3 regions of the Glutamicibacter sp. AOP12-B1-11 genome follow, and region 1 is predicted to be linked to each of the others. Evidence: predicted binding sites of a transcription regulator. Region 1 holds the regulator's gene; each other region holds the start of a gene.

Evidence for each region. The regulator Rex, encoded in region 1, represses fermentation and respiration genes when NADH is low (regulators of the CRP and FNR family bind a similar motif). The targets are predictions, from matches to a motif close to CTTGTGAANNNNTTCACAAG.
Region 2: ACT3UQ_RS07505 (glyceraldehyde-3-phosphate dehydrogenase) is a predicted target of Rex. The motif match lies at 3,342-3,361, and genes of this name have one in related genera.
Region 3: ACT3UQ_RS16370 (MarP family serine protease) is a predicted target of Rex. The motif match lies at 2,054-2,073, and genes of this name have one in related genera.

Annotation. Positions count from the first base shown of each region.
Region 1 is NZ_JBQSYL010000003.1:14,902-20,288, reverse strand. It holds gene resB (cytochrome c biogenesis protein ResB) at 1-300, opposite strand, end outside; gene ACT3UQ_RS02190 (cytochrome c biogenesis CcdA family protein) at 300-1,070, opposite strand; gene ACT3UQ_RS02185 (TlpA family protein disulfide reductase) at 1,067-1,690, opposite strand; gene ACT3UQ_RS02180 (histidine phosphatase family protein) at 1,696-2,358, opposite strand; gene ACT3UQ_RS02175 (DUF4199 domain-containing protein) at 2,542-3,285, shown strand; gene ACT3UQ_RS02170 (redox-sensing transcriptional repressor Rex) at 3,385-4,056, opposite strand; gene ACT3UQ_RS02165 (glutaredoxin family protein) at 4,080-4,316, opposite strand; gene ACT3UQ_RS02160 (HAD family hydrolase) at 4,388-5,194, shown strand; gene ACT3UQ_RS02155 (30S ribosomal protein bS22) at 5,282-5,380, opposite strand.
Region 2 is NZ_JBQSYL010000010.1:13,090-18,476, forward strand. It holds gene ACT3UQ_RS07485 (fibronectin type III domain-containing protein) at 1-191, opposite strand, end outside; gene ACT3UQ_RS07490 (YaaA family protein) at 545-1,324, opposite strand; gene ACT3UQ_RS07495 (dihydrolipoyl dehydrogenase family protein) at 1,466-2,926, shown strand; RNA gene rnpB (RNase P RNA component class A) at 2,973-3,327, shown strand; gene ACT3UQ_RS07505 (glyceraldehyde-3-phosphate dehydrogenase) at 3,516-4,973, shown strand; gene ACT3UQ_RS07510 (hypothetical protein) at 5,071-5,387, shown strand, end outside.
Region 3 is NZ_JBQSYL010000031.1:12,701-18,087, reverse strand. It holds gene ACT3UQ_RS16385 (RidA family protein) at 1-278, shown strand, start outside; gene ACT3UQ_RS16380 (NUDIX hydrolase) at 298-1,254, shown strand; gene ACT3UQ_RS16375 (Crp/Fnr family transcriptional regulator) at 1,321-1,998, opposite strand; gene ACT3UQ_RS16370 (MarP family serine protease) at 2,202-3,392, shown strand; gene aroQ (type II 3-dehydroquinate dehydratase) at 3,389-3,841, opposite strand; gene acs (acetate--CoA ligase) at 4,006-5,387, opposite strand, start outside.

The sequences.
Region 1 (5,387 bases):
AACGAAGAGCAGAATATAAATCGCGGAGAACCATGCGGAGGAATACACATCGAAGAGCTGGAACCGGTCAAGCCAGGGGCCGGTTGCCGGGTTCTGCTCGAGATACTCATTGACCGTCTCGGGGTTCATCGACCGCTGCGGGAAGATCGATCCCGGAACCGCAGCGACCGCGAGCAGCAGCAGCAAGAACAGGGCGGTTGGCATCGAGGTCAGTTGCGTCCAGATCCACCGCAGCGAACCAAGGAAACCCAGGGCAGGTGCGTCGCCTCGGTCTTTGCCGGTTCGTTTATTTTTCGCCATTAGATCGGCAACCTCACTTCATTGGCAAACCAGTTTTGTAATTCAGCGACCCAGGTTCCCCAGAGCCCGGAGATCATGACCAGTCCGAGCAGGATCAGCATTCCCCCACCCAGACGCATAATCAGCAGCTGATGCTTGCGGAAGAATGCCAGCGCCTGCATGCCGCGCTGCAATCCGAGGGCGATCAGGATGAACGGAAAACCCAATCCAAGGCAATAGAGCACCGTCAACAGCGTTCCGCGGGCAACGTTCGCATCGGTGCCAGTGGACATGATCAGCACCGCGCTGAGCGTAGGCCCGATGCACGGGGCCCAGCCCAAACCGAAGGTCAGCCCCAGCACCGGCGCTCCCCAGAGCCCTGCCGGTGGTTTCCGATGAATTTTTCGGTCCCGTTGCATCCAGGAAATTCCGCCCATGAAGACGATGCCCATAAGCACCACGACCAGGCCCAAGGCCTGGGTTACCCAGGCGCCGTTGAACTTCAGCCACGCGGTGGCCTGGCTGAACAGCACGCCGGCCGCGATAAAGACTACCGAGAATCCGAGGACAAACAGCAGCACGCCCAGCAGGACCCGACCGCGGCGGTGCTCGCGCAGATCGGCGCCGGTCAGCCCGGTGACATAACCGAGATATCCCGGGACCAAGGGCAGAACGCACGGTGAGAGGAAGGAAACCAGTCCCGCAAGCATGGCCACCGGGGCGGCCAGCAGCAGCGACCCGTCGAGCGCAATGTCGGCGAAGGGATTCGAAGAGATCAACGGGAGGCTCACAACTCTTCGGTGAGCGCGGTGTCGATCAGGGACTTCAACGTCCCCTTTTCGATAGCACCTATGACGCGGGCGCGAACCCGTCCCTCGCGGTCCAGAACCAGCGTGGAGGGAACCGCCTGCAGTGGTACGTATTTGGTCATCGCCAATTGGATCTGGCCATCGGTGTCTTGCACGGATTCATAAGGGATTTCGAAGCTGCGCTCGAAGGCCAGCGAGGCTTCGGCCTCATCGCGGACGTTGACTCCGATGAATGGAACGTCCTCGCCAAAGTCCTCGGAGAGTTCTTTCAGGTGCGGTGCCTCGATTCGGCACGGTGCGCACGCGGCGTACCAGAAGTTCAGCACCACCGGCTTACCGCGCAGGGCCGCCAGATCGATGGGCGTGCCCTGATAGGTCTCGGAGGTCAGTTCGATTGGCTCGCTGCGCTTCGCGGGCAGATATTCCTGCACCGCGCCGTCGCCGGCGATGTAGTTTTTGTTGTCTCCGGAGCGCGCCTGCTTGGCTAGCGGATCCTCGGTGACCGAGCATGCGGCCAGCGGCACAGCCGCCGCGGCAACCAGCATCGAACGCAGCATGGTGCGACGATTCAGGAAGCGAGGATTCTGCGAGGATTCATTCATTTGGCTTAGGCTCCAGGGATGTTCGCCGCGCCCGCCAGCAGGTCTGGGCTCGGTTCGGTGTAATTCACGGAGCGAAGTTCGTCTCCGTCAAACTCAAAACTCGTTATTGAGCTCAGCGTGCATTCGCGCTGGCGTGGGTCATGCCAGAGCGGCTTGCCTTCACCGGCGCGCCGGGTCACCCAAATAGGCAACTGGTGGCTGACGATAATGATCTCGGCGCCGTCGCCGTGTTCGGCCACCGCCGCCTGGCGCTGGGCGTCCATGGCCTGTCGCATGCGAGCGACCTGCGCGGCGTACGGTTCGCCCCATGAGGGTTTCAGCGGATTGCGCAGCAGCGGCCAGTACCGCGGATTCTTCAGGTGGGACTTGATCTGTGCCAGACCTTCAAAGCTGTTGCCTGCCTCGATCACCCGGTCATCGGTGATGATGGGCAGGCCCAGAGCCTGGGCCGCAGGTTGCGCGGTCTGCTGCGCTCGAAGCAGCGGGGAGGCAACCAGACGGACCACCCGGGCGCCTTCGGCCTGACGCTTGGCGAAGTACTCTCCGGCTCGATCCGCCATCTGGAAACCCAGCTCGGAAAGGCCATACCCCGGGATCCGGCCATACAAAACGCGGTTCGGGTTGAAAACTTCCCCATGGCGCAACAAATGAACGGTTGAAACTGGCATGGTTACAGTCTCTCAAACAATCAACCTAAAAGATGAAAATTGTGGCCACGATCAAGTATTCACAGCCTCTGCATGGGATTCCCATATCAAAAAACCATCCTTTCGGAGGGGCACATCACAAACGCCACGGACTAGGCTAGTAGTTAGAGTTACTCACCGTTTAGCAGCAATCAAAGGACGATCATGAGCACCAACGATCCGAACCAGCCAGGCCAGCCATATGACCCGTTAGCCGGGTCCGGGAGTTCGAACCCGAACCCCTACGGCGAAAATCCCTACGGTGGGCAGCCGACCCCCTACGGTCAGCCGGCAGCGCAGCAGCTTCCGCAATTCCAGCAGCAAGGTGGCTACGCTCCGGTCCAGCCGCCTGCCGAGCGTCCCAAGACCTTGCAGATGGCGTTTATTTTCATCATGCTTGCCGGGGTGCTCAGCGCCGCAGCCAGCTGGCTGATCAACAGCACCAACCTCTTCGGCAATATGGTGCGTTCGCAGTGGACGATGTTCGAAGATCAGATGCGCATGCAGATGGAGTCTTCCAACGACGCCGCGATGAATGCAGAGATCGAACGCATGATAGAAAACCCCGACACTTTCCTGTCGCAGATCACTTCCACCATGACCACCTTCACCGTGGTGGGCATGTTCATCACGCTCATCGCCTACTTCTTGGTCGGCTTCTTCGTCGGTCGAGGGGTCCGCGCGATGCGGATCATCGCCACGATCCTGGCGGCCATCTCCGTCGTTGGCATGCTGATCAGCCTGCCGATGTTCAGCATGTACGCCAACGCGGCTGATGCCACGATGATCAATGTGGTTTATGCTCTTGGATTCATTGCTGGCGTCGTCGGCGTGGTCTTCGCCTGGTTGCCGGCTTCCTCGCAGTACATCGCCCAGCGCAGCCAGGCGCGCCGGGCTGGCTACCGCTAAACCGTTTCGGGTCCTCAGACCCAGCGCTGAAATTGGCGTAGGCCGTGGCTCATTTGAGCCACGGCCTACGCCGTTAGATTTTAACTGCCCGGTTGCCGCCTAGCGTTGTACCGCGTGGTAGGCCAGGATCTGCAGCTCGGTGGACAGGTCCACGCGGCGGACGATCATGCCCGCCGGAATGCGCAGCGGCTGTGGCGCGAAGCTGAGCACCGACTTCACCCCATGCGCCGCAAGCGCGTCGATCAGCCCCTGGGCCGCGACTCCGGGAACCGCTAGGACCGCGATATTGATCTGCTCCCGCGCAATCACCTCGCCGAGCTCACCGACCGGTTCCACGATAAATTCGCCGACCTCGCTGCCGACCAGGGATACGTCCGCATCGAGGATGGCGCGCACCTGGAAACCTCGGCTGGCAAAACCTGCGTAGCCGCTCAGCGCACGTCCGAGGTTACCGGCGCCGAGGATGGCCACACGCCAGTCCTGGTTCAGGCCCAAGGTCCGGTTGATGTGTTCGGCCAGCTCGGTCACCACATATCCGACGCCACGAGTTCCATAGGAACCAAGCAAGGAGAGGTCCTTGCGGAGGATTGCCGGGTTCACTCCGGCTTCCTTGGCCAGCACACCCGAGCTGGTGCGTTCCACGCCCTGCGCTTCGAACGCATTGAGCGCCCGCAAATACTGGGTCAGGCGCGTCAGCGTCGCTTCGGGCAGTACCCGCGGTTCAATTTCAGCCATGCGCCGCTGCTCTGCTTTTCGAACGGGCCGGTAAATGCATCAAGGGGCCTCTCATGCCATTAGCTGCCCAACAGGCGTTCAAGCCGTTTGGCATCAATGGTCCAGAAGTCCCGGACCTGACCATCAACGAGGAGTACTGGCACCTCTTCGTGGTGGCGTGCCAGCAGTTCGGGATGCTCGTCGATGTCTATTTCGGAGAACTCCATGTTCATCCGTTCGGTGACGTCGTTGACTGTCGCCCTGGCGGCCTCGCACAAATGGCATCCTTGGCGCACCAGTAACTGGATCTCATGCATTTTACTCACCTGTCCATAATCTCACGAGCCGCAACCAGCGTCTAAGTCGGCAATGAAATAAACTGGATCAAATGCAGTCTTCAGAGCACCTCACCAGCCAGAACACGTCGGCGCCACGCGACGTCGTTGCCGCCTTCTTCGACGTGGACAACACCATGGTCCGTGGTGCCTCCCTATATCTGCTGGCCAGGAAGATGCATCAGCGTCGTTTCTTCCGGCTACGCGAAATTCTTTGGTTTGCCCTCAAGCAGCTTCGCTTTGCCGCCCGCGGCGAGCATCTGGGCGACATCCATCAGATTCGCGACCGTGCGCTGCTGATGGCCAAGGGCATTTCGGTCGCCGAGATGGCGCAGATTGGCCAGGAAATCTATGACGAGTACATTGAGCCTAAGTTATGGAAAGGCACGGTCTCCATCGCCCATCAGCATCGCGCCGTGGGCCGAGAAGTTTGGCTGGTCACCGCGACCCCGCTAGAAGTAGCGAACGTCATATCCGAACGCTTGGAACTCACCGGTGCCTTGGGGACCGTGGTTGAAAATGTGGATGGTAAATACACCGGCGCGCTGGCCACCCCGATCTTGCATGCGGCCGAAAAAGCTCAGGCCGTTCGTACGCTGGCTAAGGAACGTGGAATCAAGCTTTCCAAGTCCTGGGCATACTCGGACTCCTACAACGATGTGCCGCTGCTAGAGGCGGTGGGACATCCTGTTGCGATCAACCCGGACGCGCGGCTGAGGGCCTACGCCAAGCGTCGCGGATGGCAGGTCTACGACTTCCGCACCGGACAGCGTGCGGCGCGGATCAGCCTGCGTCTGGCCGGTGTGCTGGGCGCGGTGTGGGCCGCGAAGCGTTCACTACCAAGCCGCCGCGGGAAATAGCTGGGGAAAAAGCAATCGCCACCGTCAAGGTCAAGCCTTGATACGGTGGCGATAATTGCCAAGAGGCAAATGCTGCTTGAAGCAGATTTACTTCTTATTACGACGCTGGTGACGAGTTTTACGAAGCAATTTACGGTGCTTCTTCTTCGACATACGCTTACGGCGCTTCTTGATAACAGAGCCCATAGTGGTT
Region 2 (5,387 bases), on a different contig from region 1:
GGATCGGTGCCATCGTCGAGATATTTCCATTGAGTGCTTTCGGTCGAAACTACCACCGAATTTTCCGATTCCGCAGCTGAATCGATTGGTGCTGCTTGCGCTGGGACGAGTGTGCTTCCCAGCAGAGCTATCACTGCTGCGGCCACCGAGCCGCGGCGTAGCCACGGTGTGGCATTCATCATTGGAGACATGTCTACCTTCAGGCTGTGAGCGTGTGGTCCGGCAGAGAATTTCGCCGATGGACCCAGCTAACGCCACGATAATGTCTCGAAAGAGAACAGCAGGTGAACCTGTGATTCCTAGAATCGAGGCAGGGTGTCGAAACCTCCCCCTGCCTGCGATGGTGCTATGCGCGTGGCGATGACCAACTGTGGTCCAAATGCAGCACCAGAGGAGGGCGACCTGTCGCCAGGACGTGTTCTGCGAATGCGGATTTCCAGCGTCTCTGCTTCGAATCCTCGGCAGCCGTTCAGCAGAGGCAATGATTCGGCGGGACATATCGCCCATCCGTGCCCCTAGCGGCGATGGCGATCAAACGGAACGGCTATTTTGCGGTGGTGAACTGGTGATCCGCGGAAAGCAGGATGTTGAGCGCGAGGCCCTTTTTGTCTTCGACTAGGCTCGCTTCCCATTTGGTCTTGGCCAGCGCGAGTAGTTCCTCCGGGTTCTGCGGGGCAACGGGCTGCTCCACCAAGAAGCGCGCGACCTGGCCACGGGTGTGCTTGGCGAAATGCGAAACCACCTTCGGGACGCCATTGCGCAGCTGGAACACATTCACCGCAACGCAATTGCCATTGCTCGGTTTGTACGCGGCGGCGTAGGTGCTGGAGCGTGCATCCACGATCAGCTGCCCGGCGGCGACCTCGTCAAGCACCGGCGTCAGCCGCTTCTTCCACCAGCTGGCCAGCTTGCCCAGCGGTTCGAGCTTCGCCGACATGGACAACCGGTAGGGCGGGATCCGGTCCGCAAAGCGCACGGCACCCCAGAGGGCGGATACCACGATAATCGATTCGTCGGCGCGCCGCTGCGAGGATTCATCCAGCGAAGCATAATTCAAGGCTTCGAAGAGCACACCCGAGTAGATGTCGTGCGCCCGGGCGGAAGGTTCGGTATGCAGATTAATATTGCGGGCTACCTCTTTGGCCAGCGACGCTCCCACGCCAAGAACTTCCATGGCATCTTCGCGAGCCGACACTTCCGCGAGAGCCGACAGGACCTGACCGCGTTCGGCGACGAGCTCCGGGAAGGAGAGGTCTTCGATTTCAAACACAGCGCCTTCGGCGTGGGCGGTCTTACCTTCGGAAGGCGGCAACAGAATAAGCACGCCTTCCAGCTTATCGGAGATCAACCTCCGTTTCTTTCAGCGGCGCCGGCGCCGGGCGAATCCGGGGCATGTACCAAACGGGCACCGCTGGCTACGCTGGGACCACAAGCCTGCAAGCAGCCACCACAGTGAGGAAAGAGCATGTCCGAATCTCCGGAAACCGCAATGCCTGCTAGCGCCGAGCGGGACTATGACTTGATCGTGCTCGGCGCCGGACCGGCCGGCGAGAACGTCGCCGACTACGCAACCAAACGCGGATTGCGCGTGGCCATCGTCGAAGCCGAACTGGTCGGCGGAGAATGCTCCTATTGGGCGTGCATGCCGTCCAAGGCCCTGCTGCGCAGCGGACACGCGCTGCGTGCGGCACGCCGGCTGCCCGGGGCCCGCGAGGCGATCACCGGCGGCCTCGATGCCGAAGCGGTCCTCGCCCGACGCGATTCTTTCACCAGCAATTGGAGCGACGCGGGTCAGGTCGACTGGCTGGCTTCGGCGGGGATCGAGCTGATCCGCGGCCATGGTTCTCTGGCCGCCCCCGGCCTCGTGCAGGTCGGGGACCGGCAGTTCTCGGCTTGTGCCGTCGCCCTGGCCACCGGATCCGTCCCGGTGCTGCCCGCTATACCCGGGTTGGCCGAAGCCAATCCGTGGGGCACCCGGGAAGCGACGGCAACGGCGCAGGTGCCGCCGCGTTTGATCGTCATCGGCGGAGGCGTGGCGGGCACCGAGCTTGCCTTCGCCTTCTCCAGCCTCGGCTCCGAGGTCACGATGCTCTCCCGCGGGGCCTTATTGAGCCGCGAAGAGCCCTTCGCCGGTGAGCTGGTCTCGGCGGCCCTGAGCGTCGAAGGCGTGCAGGTGCGCTTCGGCGACACGCCGGTGCGCGTGGCGCGAGACGGGCAAGGAATCGTGAGCGTCCACCTGGAGGACGGCACCCAGCTTCGGGCCGAGGAGCTGCTGGTATCAACCGGCAGGCGGCCGAACACGAACGGGCTGGGCTTGGAAGCGCTGGGCCTGGACCCGCACGGTGCGTTGAGCGTCGATGACACGATGCGCGTGGCCGGCACCGATTGGCTGTACGCCGTGGGCGACGTAAATTCGCGTTCGCTGCTGACCCATCAAGGGAAATATCAGGGGCGGGCCGCGGCGGAGGCGATCGCCGCGCGGCTGGAGGGCGCACCGGTTTCGGGCGAACCCTGGGCGAAGCATGCCGCGACGGCCGATCATGCGGCGGTGCCGCGCGTGGTTTTCAGCGACCCGGAGGTTGCGGCCGTCGGGCTGACCGAACACGAGGCGCGCGGCAAGGGGCTGGATATCCGGGTGGTCGAGCTGGTTCTGGGCGCCGTGGCGGGAGCCAGCCTGCACGCGGACGCTACCGCGGGGCGGGCGAATCTGGTCGTCGAGCAGACGCGCCAGGTGGTCATCGGTGCGACCTTTGTGGGGCAGGATGTCTCCGAGCTGCTGCATGCGGCAACGATCGCGATCGTCGGTGAGGTGAGCATGAACCGGTTATGGCATGCGGTCCCGGCCTACCCGACCGTGAGCGAAATCTGGCTGCGGCTGCTGGAGGGGTACCACTATCCGGCCATCACTGTGGCCAGCGGCTCATAGCCGATGTCGGCGCGCGCAAATTAGCGGGGCTAGAATGGTTAACGAATGGGATGACTAGGCGATCGCGTGCCGTGCAAACGGCCCGAGGAACGTCCGGGCTCCACAGAACAGGGTGGTGGGTAACGCCCACTCGGGGCAACCCGCAGGCTAGTGCCACAGAAAATAGACCGCCAGGCTTCCTGGTAAGGGTGAAACGGTGGTGTAAGAGACCACCAGCGTCCCGGGTGACCGGGACGGCTTGGTAAACCCCACTCGGAGCAAGGTCAGACAGACTGCGTTATGAGGGCTGTTCGCCCCATGCAGTCGGGTGGACCGCTAGAGGCTGTCGGCAACGGCAGTCGTAGATAGATGATCGTCACCGCGCAAGCGGACAGAACCCGGCGTATCGGTCATCCCATTCACCATCCGCTCACCTCGGGTGAGATGATTCACAGGCGTCCAGCCCCGCAACCGGGGCGCACCGTCTAGAATGGATACGTACTTGCGGGGATGATCCTGTTACCCCGCGCCACCGCAAAAGCAATGGTGCTTCTCACGGTGCCAACCGACTTTATGGATCTGTAAGTCGGCTGAATTGGAAGGATTTTCTGTGACCCAGCAGTCTGTCGTTGCCCAGGAAGAATGGAGCGGGCGCGAAGAGCTCGCCGAGGCCATGATTCCGCTGATCGGACGTCTTTACCGCAAGAACAATGTGGTGACCTCCATCTACGGGCGCAAGTTGATCAACCAGTCCGCAATTGACATCATCAAGGCCCACCGCGTCGTGCGCCGGATCGATGGCAAGGAACTGGCCTTGACGACCACCATGCCCCTCCTTGAAGCAATTGAGACCTTGAACCTCGGTTCGGTTTCCGTTGACTTGGGGCGCCTGAACAAGAAGTTCATCGAATCTGGTTCGCAGGACCTGAACGCATTCTTGACCGCAGAACTCGGCGACAAGGTCGGCCAGGCCGGCGCTTCGGACGTTGAGCCACAGGACGTAGTCCTCTACGGCTTCGGGCGCATCGGCCGCCTGCTGGCCCGCATTCTCATCGAGCGCGGCGGCTACGGCCTGCGCCTGCGGGCCATCGTGGTGCGCAAGGGCTCGGATGATGACATCATCAAGCGCGCCTCGCTGCTGCGCCGCGACTCTGTGCACGGCCGTTTCGACGGTTCGATCACCGTTGACGAAGCCAATAGCACCATCCAGGCCAACGGAACGCTGATCAAGGTCATCTACTCGAACGACCCAACCACCGTTGACTACACCGAGTACGGCATCAACAATGCCATCGTGGTGGACAACACCGGTCGCTGGCGCGACGAGGCTGGCCTGTCCCAGCACCTGCAGGCCAAGGGCGTCGCCCGGGTCCTGCTCACCGCACCGGGCAAGGGCGATTTGAAGAACATCGTGCACGGCATCAACGATTCCTGGATCACCGCCGAGGACAAGATCGTCACCGCCGCCTCGTGCACCACCAACGCCATCACCCCGGTGCTGAAGGCCCTGAACGACAAGTTCGGCGTCATCCACGGGCACGTCGAAACCGTTCACTCGTTCACCAACGACCAGAACCTGATCGACAACTTCCACAAGGGCGAGCGCCGCGGCCGTTCGGCGGCCCTGAACATGGTCATCACCGAGACCGGCGCCGCCAAGGCAGTGGCCAAGGCCCTCCCGGAGCTGGAAGGCAAGCTGACCGGCAACGCCATCCGCGTACCGACCCCAGATGTGTCCATGGCGATCCTGAACCTGAACCTGGAGAACGGGACCACCAAGGAGGAGCTGAACGCTTACCTGCGTGAAGCCTCGCTGACCTCCAGCCTGCACCGCCAGATCGACTACATCGATTCCCCTGAGGTCGTTTCCTCGGACTTCGTCGGCTCACGCCGCGCGGGCATCGTTGATGGTTTGGCCACCATCGTTTCGGACAAGAACGCCATCGTCTACGTTTGGTACGACAACGAATTCGGCTACTCCTGCCAGGTTGTCCGCGTGATTGAATCAATCGCAGGCACCCACCCGGTAGCAGTTCCAGCAGTGCAGGCACAGGCAGCTAACGCCTAAGCCTCCAGCGCGCAGGGCGAAGCCCCGATCCTTCGGTAAGGATCGGGGCTTCGCCCTTTAATGCGGCTGCCGAAGTTGAGTTGCTATTGTTCGGTGCATGCATTCAAGAATCCGGACCGGTGGTCGATCTAACTTCTTACGTGCCGGCGCACTGCTGGCCGCCGCGCAAATCACCTTGTGCGCGTGCAGCTCTAGCGAAGGGGCCAGTTCCCTGAGCCTGACCTCCGGCACCCCCCGTGCGGTGGTTGATGGGCAGAGCGCGGATGCGCAGGGAGCGCCGGCCGGCGAAGGAGAGGGGGAGTTGCTGGTCGGTCCGGGCGGATGCTTTGCGCTCGATGGCGATGACGGTGCACCGGCACTGCTGGTGTTCCCGGAAGCAACCCAGGTGCTCACCGATGGCTGGCCGGGCCTGGC
Region 3 (5,387 bases), on a different contig from region 1:
ATGCCAAGGCCATGGCGCAGACTTGCGCACTGAACGCACTGGCTGCCATCAAGGCAGAAATTGGTGACCTAGATCGCATTAAGCGTATCGTGAAGGTCGTTGGATTCGTGTCCTCGGACCCGTCCTTCACCGGCCAGCCTGGGGTCATCAACGGGGCCTCGGAATTCTTCGGAAATGTCCTGGGCGAGGCTGGCGTGCATGCACGTTCGGCCGTAGGCGTGGCGGTTCTGCCGTTGGACGCTCCGGTCGAGGTTGAGGTCATCGCCGAATTTGAGTAGTCCACAACGCGATTCCGGTGTGCGCCAAGGGCGGTCAAGTCCGTCCGCGACGCGCACCGGAGTTTCGCGTCGCCTCGTAGAACTCCCGCCGCATCAAATTCCAGCGGCGGAAAACTGGTTCACTTTCGGTTCGCGGACCCCGCGCACCGCACGCCGTGCTTCCTCGGTCTGCCTGGTTCAAGACGGGGTGCATGGAGTAGAAACGTTCCTGGGCTACCGCCCCGGCGAGTCCCCTCTCGGGAGTGTGGCTTTTCCCGGAGGCAGCGTCGAAGCGGGAGACCGCGTGGAGTACAAGTGGTTCGGCCCGAACCTTTCGCAGTGGTCCAAGCGCATGGACGTGTTGGACCAGCAGCTCGTTCGAGCCCATCTGGTGTGCGCCATCCGCGAACTTTTCGAAGAAACCGGGATCCTGCTGGCCGGAACCGACGAACAGTCGGTTGTCGAAATGAACGATCCCGAGGAATGGATGTCCGCCCGCGAAGCCATCGCCGGACAGGACCTGGCCTTCGAGGAATTTCTTCGCCGACGCGGGCTCGGCCTGCGCACCGACCTTCTGCGCCCGGTCAGCCACTGGCTGAGTCCCAACTTCGCCTTCCGGCGATTCGACACCTGGTACTTCACCGCAACGGTTCCCGTGCACCAGGAGCCCCGCCTGCTGCGCGCGAAGGGCAAATGGGCGCAATGGTGCAGCTCCGAGCAGATCATGGCCCAGCGAGCCACCAGCGAGCTGGGAGACCGCATTGGCCAGCCGAGCACCGTTGGCCTGAGGTTGTCGCAGATAACCAGCCCAGCGGTCGAGCAGATGCTGGAGCGGATGGCCGATGCCCACGGTGCGGTCGCCTACCTGTCGCGAGCGCGCACCTTGGATGTGCAGCATCCGGACCTGCTGGTGCGTGACGGAACCTATTATCTCGAAGTGCTTAGCGCGCTCGGGGTCGAATCGACGCGTCCTTGGCAGGCGGAACCGGGCCACTAGTCCAACGGTCAAAAGCAAAAGGCCGGACAACCCGCGAGGGTTGTCCGGCCTTTTGCTCAGCGGTGCTTAGCGCGAACGCTGACGCAGACGCTGGATGTCCAGGATCACGACGGCGCGGGCTTCCAGACGGAGCCAGCCGCGCTGCACGAACTCGGCCAGGGCCTTGTTCACGGTTTCGCGGGAGGCACCGACCAGCTGGGCTAGCTCTTCCTGGGTCAGCTCGTGAGCGACCAGGATGCCATCGGTGGCTGGGCGACCGAAACGGTCAGCGAGGTCCAATAGCGCCTTAGCCACACGGCCAGGAACATCGGAGAACACCAGATCGGCTAGGGATTCATTAGTGCGACGCAGACGCGCAGCCAAAGCCTGCAGCAACTGGATCGAGACCTCCGGGGAGTTCAGGATCGCCTTGCGCATGTTTTCATGGCTCAGACCAGCTAGTCGGGTCTCCGACACGGCGGTTGCGGTTGCGTTGCGCGGGTGTGGATCGAACAGCGCCATTTCGCCGAACAGTTCACCTGGGCCGAGCACGGCAATCAGGTTTTCACGTCCGTCGGCGGAAGTGCGTCCAAGCTTGATCTTGCCCGAGACGATGAAGTAGAGACGGTCACCCTGATCGCCTTCGCGGAACACTGATGCACCGCGAGACAGATCGACCTCGGTCAATTCTTCGGTTAGCGTGGCGAATACTTCATCACCAAGCGACGCGAAAAGCGGCGCGCGGCGCAGTACCTCGATATCCATTAAATCTCCTGTCAACAGTAGTAAGCGCTCACTTCATTGTGCCGTATTCGGTAACAATGTGACAGTTTCCACACGTGGTTTAACCAAGAAATGTTGAGAATCACGCTCGTCATACAAAAACTCGCGAATATTCTCGCAGAAATCCATCAGCTTCTAAGGGTACCTTGGGTTAATAGTAAGTTTGTGAATGAAGTGGGGTCTCGGTGCTCGGAGTATTCAGTTGGCTAGACGTTGCCATCTGTGTAGTTTTACTTTCATTTTTTATTGCCGGAATCCGTCGCGGCTTCCTCTATACGGTCGGCGACATGCTCGGGCTCATCGCCGGAGGCATTGCCGCATTCTTCGCCATTCCGCTGGTCTCGACCTTCGCCTCAAACCCCTGGTGGCGGGTCGCTCTGATGGTCGCCACGGCCGCCGTGCTGATCATTTTGGGCCAGGCCCTGGGCAGGGTAATCGCCACCCGCATCAGGCGCTGGATGAACTTCGATTTCCTGCGTGCCGCAGACGGTTTGGCCGGTGGCGTGCTTTCGGTTTTCATTACCGCCACAATCATCGGCGCACTGGCATTTTCCACGTCAAGCATGGGTATTCCGCGGCTTTCGAGCGAGATCGACAAGTCGAAAATGATCGCCTCGATCCGTGGGATGACACCCGAATTCGTGAACTCGGCAATCTCCTCGGCGCGTTCGGCGGTCATGGCCGAAACCATCCCCGCCCTGCTCGATCCCTTCGCCCCGCCGGTGCAGCCGGTCGAGGAAGGCGAATGGTCCGCCAACGACCTGCAGCGGGCCTCGGTGAGTTCGGTGGCAAAGATCTCCGGGACGGCCGTTCAATGCGGTGTGAACCTCACCGGTTCCGGCTTCGTCATCGACGACCAATTGGTGATGACCAATGCCCACGTGGTGGCAGGTTTGAGCGCGGCTACGGTGGAGGTCGAGGGTGATCAACTTCACCGCGGAAAAGTAGTTTATTTTGATCCGGAAGCCGATATCGCGGTGCTGCGTGTCGACGGGATGGAAGCGCAGCCTCTGGAGCTCGCCGACGAGAACCTGGGCCGCGGCGAGCAGGCTGCCTTCATCGGCTATCCTTCCGGCGGGCCGCTGCAGGTGCGCGGCGCGGTAGTCGCCTCACGCGCCACGGTGTCCATCGCCAATATCTATGGCGAGAACCCCGCCGCACTCTCGGTTTACCAGCTGACGGCCAAGGTGGCCCAAGGCAACTCCGGCGGTCCCATGGTCAACGATTCCGGCGAAGCGGTAGGCATGATCTTCGCCAAGTCGCGAGGCAATGACGAGGTGGGCTTCGCGCTGAGCCTCGAGGAGATCGAACGCGCGCTCAAGGCGGCCGGGGACCGCACCACCTCGATCAAGACCGGTGAATGCATCGGCGGCTAGCGGCCGAGGATATGCGCCAGCTGCTGGACCGCGAGCCGGTAGCCATTGGTCCCGGCGCCGATGATGATCGAGGCGGCCACGGGGGAGACGTAGGAGTGATGGCGGAATGCCTCACGCCGGTGCACGTTGGAAATATGGACCTCTATCACCGGCAGCGACACCCCGCTGAGCGCATCGGCGATGGCCACCGAGGTGTGCGTGTAGGCGCCCGGGTTGATGATGATGCCGGCTTTGGTCAGCCGCGCTTCGTGAATCGCATCGATGAGCACGCCCTCGTGGTTCGACTGGAAGGCCTCCACGGTGAGGTCGTATCCCGCCGCGGTGCGCTGCGCCAGCGCCTCGACATCGGCGAGCGTTTCATGGCCATAGATTTCGGGTTCGCGGGTTCCTAGCAGGTTCAGGTTCGGTCCGTTGAGTAACAAGATGGTGCGCGAAGCGTTTTCAGACATGGAAACAATCTAATACACCTCGCGTTTGCTCCGGCGCTTCATGAACGTTTATGCGCCAGCTAAAAACGAAACGGGCCGCCGCTGGCGCACTCCGTTGCCGGTTGAACCGGTTGGCGGTGGCGCAGGCGGCGGCCCGTGGATCCCGGCCTGGGGGCCGGAGCTCGCTACTTCTTCATCGACTGCGCGATCTGCGTCATCACGGTCGCGTCGGACAGCGTGGTCGCGTCTCCGACCTCGCGGCCCTCGGCCACGTCCTTGAGCAGGCGGCGCATGATCTTGCCCGAGCGGGTCTTGGGCAGCTCGGGGACCACCAGGATGTGGCGCGGCTTGGCGATCGGGCCGATGTCCTTGCCCACGTGGGCGCGCAGCGTGGCGACCACATCCTCGCCTTCGGGCGGTTCGGTCTGCAGGATCACGAACGCGACAACCGCCTCGCCGGTGGTCTCGTCCTTGGCGCCGACCACCGCGGCCTCGGCCACGTACGGGTGGGCGACCAGCGAAGACTCGATCTCGGTGGTGGACAGCCGGTGCCCGGACACGTTCATCACGTCATCCACCCGGCCCAGCAGCCAGATGTCGCCGTCCTCGTCTTTCTTGGCGCCGTCGCCGGCGAAGTACATGCCCTCGAAGCGGGACCAGTAGGTCTCCTTGTAGCGCTCCATGTCGCCCCAGATGCCGCGCAGCATGGCTGGCCACGGGTCGCGGATGACCAGGAAGCCGCCCTCGCCGTCGGCCACCGAAACGCCGGCCTCGTCGACCACGTCGATGCTGATCCCCGGCACGGCGACCTGCGCAGAGCCCGGCTTGGTGGCGGTCACCCCAGGCATCGGGGTGATCATATGCGCCCCGGTTTCGGTCTGCCACCAGGTGTCCACGATCGGGGTTGGGTGCTCCTTGCGCTCGCCGTTCTTGCCGTCGTTGGTGCCGATGACATCGCGGTACCACATCCAGGCTTCCGGGTTGATCGGTTCGCCGACCGAGCCGAGCACGCGCAGGCTGGAGAGGTCGTAGCCGTCGGGGATCTCGCGTCCCCATTTCATGAAGGTGCGGATCGCGGTCGGCGCGGTGTAGAGGATGGAGACCTTGTACTTCTCGATCAGTTCCCACCAGCGACCCTGATGCGGGGTGTCCGGGGTGCCTTCGTACATCACCTGGGTGGCGCCGTTGATCAGCGGGGCGTAGGTGACGTAGGAATGCCCGGTGACCCAGCCGATATCCGCGGTGCACCAGTACACATCGGTTTCCGGGTGCAGGTCGAAGGTGTCGCGGTGGGTGACCGCGCCCTGGGCCAGGAAGCCGCCGGTGGTGTGCACGATGCCCTTCGGCTTGCCGGTGGTGCCCGAGGTGTAGAGCACGAACAGCGGGTGCTCGGAATCGTGGGCTACCGCGGTGTGCTCGGTGGCGGCGGTGCCGACTACGTCATCCCACCACTTGTCCAGTGCACCGAATTCGGTTGGCTCGCCGTTGCGCTTGACCACCAGCACGTTTTCCACGGTGTGGCCGGGCTTTTCAAGGGCGGCGTCCACCGCAGGCTTCAGCGGCGACG